2 regions of the Pseudomonas sp. MPDS genome follow, and region 2 is predicted to be linked to the other one. Evidence: predicted binding sites of a transcription regulator. Region 2 holds the regulator's gene; the other holds the start of a gene.
The links. The regulator sigma-54, encoded in region 2, starts transcription at its own class of promoters, with help from an activator protein. The targets are predictions, from matches to a motif close to ANTGGCATNNANNTTGCTNT.
Positions count from the first base shown of each region.

Region 1: a site for sigma-54 is predicted at 758-777, ahead of HQ912_RS20290 (flagellar basal body rod protein FlgF). Genes of this name have one in related genera too.

Region 1 covers NZ_CP054128.1:4,620,620-4,622,818, reverse strand. Annotated here, with positions in the region: gene HQ912_RS20295 (sigma-54-dependent transcriptional regulator) at 1-487, shown strand, start outside; gene HQ912_RS20290 (flagellar basal body rod protein FlgF) at 832-1,569, shown strand; gene flgG (flagellar basal-body rod protein FlgG) at 1,619-2,199, shown strand, end outside.
Region 2 covers NZ_CP054128.1:1,296,812-1,299,010, forward strand. Annotated here, with positions in the region: gene hpf (ribosome hibernation-promoting factor, HPF/YfiA family) at 1-138, opposite strand, end outside; gene HQ912_RS05595 (RNA polymerase factor sigma-54) at 215-1,708, opposite strand; gene lptB (LPS export ABC transporter ATP-binding protein) at 1,872-2,199, opposite strand, start outside.

The DNA.
Region 1 (2,199 bases), 2.9 Mb from region 2:
AGGGGAATTTCGTCAGGATCTGTACCACCGTTTGAACGTCCTTTCGCTGCACATCCCGCCCCTGCGCGAATGCCTCGACGGCTTGATGCCGCTGGTGGAACATTTTCTTGACCAGGCCAGTCGGCAGATTGGCTGTGCGCTACCGAAACTGGCCCCGGCGGCGATGGACCGTCTCAGCCACTACCACTGGCCAGGCAACGTTCGGCAGCTGGAAAACGTGCTGTTCCAGGCTGTCTCCCTGTGTGATGGCGCAACGGTGAAAGCCGAGCATATCCGTCTGCCGGACTACGGCGTGCGTCAGCCCCTGGGGGACTTTTCCCTGGAGGGCGGGCTGGACGACATCGTCGGGCGATTCGAGAAAGCCGTGTTGGAGCGGCTGTATTCCGAACACCCCAGCAGCCGGCAACTGGGCAAGCGGCTGGGGGTTTCCCATACGACCATTGCCAATAAGTTGCGTGAGTATGAGGTGGGTAAGGCCGGCTCATAATAGTTGCTTGCCTGTTGTGTTTGGTGGGGACTTCTATCGCGAGCAGGCTCGCTCCCACAGGGGTATCGAGTGTTCAAAATCCTGCGAGCACCCAAGATCCATGGTGGGAGCGAGCCTGCTCGCGATGACGGCAGTAGCCGTTGCCAGAAGGTCAAGCGTTGCCACCAAACGGCATGACACCGCCGGTTTTTCGTCTTCGATACATTTCCCCATATCCCTTCAAGAACCCTGAAGCCCTTTGTTTGTGCGGCTCGACGGCGCCAGAAAAAAGTTGGTCTGCAAATTGCTTAGTGCTCAGCAGTACAGCAGTGGACGGCAAACGTCCGGCATGCAGAGGAACGACAGTGGACAAGTACCTTTATGTGGCAATGACCGGCGCCAGCCAGAACGCACTGGCGCAGCGGGCCCATGCCAACAACCTGGCGAACATCTCCACCAACGGTTTTCAGAAAGACCTGGAGCAGGCTCGTTCGATGCCGGTGTTTGGCGACAGCTTTCCGGCGCGGGCATTTGCCATGTCCGAGCGTCCAGCCACTGACTTCACCCCTGGCGCGCTGGTGGAAACCGGCCGCGACCTCGACGTGGCAGTCAGCGGGCCGGGCTGGATGGCTGTGCAGAACCCTGAAGGCGGTGAAAGCTACGTGCGCACCGGCAGCCTCAACGTTGACGCCCTGGGCGTGCTGCGGGCCGGCAACGGTATGCCGGTGATGGGCAACGGTGGTCCGATCGCCGTGCCGCCAGAGCAGAAAATCGAAATCGGCCAGGACGGCACCATCAGTATCCGCGCCATGGGTGAAGGCCCGCGCGTGATGGCTGAAGTCGACCGCATCAAGCTGGTCAACCCGGATCTTCGCAACATGACCAAGGGCCTGGACGGCACCATCCGCACCAAGGACGGCCAGCCGGCTGTCATTGATGCCAACGTGCAACTGGTGTCGGGTTTCCAGGAAGCGAGCAACGTCAATGCCGTGGACGAGATGACTTCGGTGCTGGCCCTGGCCAAGCAGTTCGAGCTTCACGTCAAGATGATGAACACCGCCAAAGAAGGCGACGAAGCCATGGCTCGGGTCTTGCAGATCTAATCATTAATTACAGCGTCGCGCCGAAAAACAGGCGTACGAGGAGAATCGAATGCTTCCGGCTCTTTGGGTTGCCAAAACAGGTCTGTCCGCCCAGGACACCAACCTTTCTACTATTTCCAACAACCTGGCGAACGTGTCGACCACGGGTTTCAAGCGTGATCGCGCCGAGTTCCAGGACCTGCTGTACCAGGTCAAACGCCAGCCAGGCGCCCAATCGACCCAGGACAGCGAATTGCCGTCGGGCCTGCAAGTTGGTACCGGTGTGCGCATCGTCGGCACCCAGAAAAACTTCACCGCCGGTAGCCTGCAAACCACCGAGCAGCCGCTGGACATGGCCATCGACGGTCGCGGTTTCTTCCAGATCCTGCAGCCCGATGGCACCACGTCCTACACCCGTGACGGTACGTTCCACCTCGATTCCAATGGCCAGATCGTCAACGCCAGCGGTTTCGCCCTGGAACCGGCGATCATCATCCCGAACGACGCCCAAACGTTCACCGTGGGCCGCGACGGCACCGTGTCCATCACTGTGGCGGGCAACCCTGCTTCGCAGGTGATCGGCAACCTGCAGACTGCCGACTTCATCAACCCGGCCGGCCTGCAAGCGGTGGGTAACAACCTGTTCCTGGA
Region 2 (2,199 bases):
CAGCTTCTCGACGTTCATCGTGACTTGCACGTTGGTGATCTTGTCGAAATGCCTCTCCAATCGTTCGAGTTTTTCGCCGATGTATTCGCGAAGAGGTTCGGTCACTTCCAGTTGGTGTCCACTGATGTTGACTTGCATACAGCTTCTCCTTCGTTGCCAGTGCATAAAGCGGCAGGCAGAAATGCCTGCCACTGGAACGCTGTGGCGTGGCCTGTTACATCAACCGCTTGCGTTCGCTCGAAGGTGCGATCCCGAGGGATTCACGGTATTTGGCGACGGTACGGCGGGCCACCTGAATGCCTTGTGCCTCCAGTAAACCAGCGATCTTGCTGTCACTCAACGGCTTTTTCTGATTTTCCGCGGCCACCAGTTTTTTGATGATCGCGCGGATGGCTGTGGACGAGCATTCACCGCCTTCGGAGGTGCTGACGTGGCTGGAGAAAAAGTATTTCAGTTCATATATGCCCCGGGGGGTATGCATGAATTTCTGGGTGGTCACCCGCGAAATCGTCGACTCGTGCATGCCCACTGCCTCGGCAATGTCGTGCAGGACCAACGGCTTCATGGCTTCGTCGCCGTACTCCAGGAAGCCGCGCTGATGCTCGACGATCTGGGTGGCTACTTTCATCAGGGTTTCGTTGCGGCTTTGCAGGCTCTTGATGAACCAGCGCGCTTCCTGCAACTGGTTGCGCATGAAGGTGTTGTCGGCGCTGGTGTCCGCGCGCTTTACGAAACCGGCGTACTGGGCGTTGACCCGCAGCTTGGGCACCGATTCCTGGTTCAGTTCCACCAGCCAGCGGTCGTTGTGCTTGCGCACGATCACATCGGGAACCACGTATTCGGGTTCGGTGGACTCGATCTGTGAACCTGGGCGCGGGTTGAGGCTCTGGACCAGCTCGATCACCTGGCGCAGTTCATCTTCCTTGAGCTTCATGCGACGCATCAACTGGCTGTAGTCGCGACCGCCCAGCAAGTCGATGTAATCGGTGACCAGTCGCTTGGCTTCGGCCAGCCAAGGCGTCTTGGCGGGTAACTGACGCAGTTGCAACAGCAGACACTCGCCCAGGTTGCGAGCACCGATGCCGGCGGGTTCGAACTGCTGGATGCGGTGCAGGACAGCTTCGATTTCGTCCAGCTCAATGTCCAGCTCGGGGTCAAAGGCCTCGAGGATTTCTTCAAGCGTCTCGTCCAGGTAGCCCTGATTGTTGATGCAGTCGATCAGGGTCACGGCAATCAGACGATCGGTATCGGACATCGGCGCCAGGTTCAGTTGCCACAGCAAGTGGCTCTGCAGGCTTTCGCCGGTGGAGGTGCGGGTAGTGAAGTCCCACTCGTCGTCATCGCTGCTGGGCAGGCTGCTGGCGCTGGTCTGGTAGACGTCTTCCCAGGCAGTATCCACGGGCAGATCGTTGGGGATGCGTTCATTCCATTCGCCATCCTCAAGGTTATCCACCGTCGGGGCGGTTTCCTGATAGGACGGTTCCGGGATTTCGGTGTTGGTCTTTTGCTCGACGTTATCGGCCAGCGGATCGGTGTTGTCGAAGTCGTCGCCTTCTTCCTGGCGTTCGAGCATCGGATTGGACTCCAGGGCCTCCTGGATTTCCTGTTGCAGGTCCAGGGTCGACAATTGGAGCAGGCGGATGGCCTGTTGCAGCTGCGGTGTCATCGTCAGCTGCTGGCCCATTCTCAAGACTAGCGATGGTTTCATGGCTGGGGCTTAACACCTTATTCGCCGGCGCACATGCGCCATCCACTACAGGGCGCCGAAGCGCCAAACTTAAGCAAATTATATGCCTGAAACTGAAGTGTTTGCCTAGGGCGTCACGTAATAAAATTAGCGACGCCGAGGTGATTGACCAGACACTTTTCGCTTACAGGCGGAACTCATGGCCCAAATACACTTCCTTGACCAGTTCATTGGCCAGGATGGTCGCGGAGTCGCCTTCGGCAATCAACTGGCCATCATTGACGATATAGGCGGTTTCACAGATATCCAGCGTCTCGCGAACGTTGTGGTCGGTGATCAATACGCCGATGCCCTTGGCCTTGAGATGGTGGATGATCTGCTTGATGTCGCCGACCGAAATCGGGTCCACGCCAGCGAATGGTTCGTCCAGCAGGATGAATTTCGGTGCGGTGGCCAGGGCGCGAGCGATTTCCACGCGGCGCCGTTCGCCACCGGACAGGCTCATGCCCAGG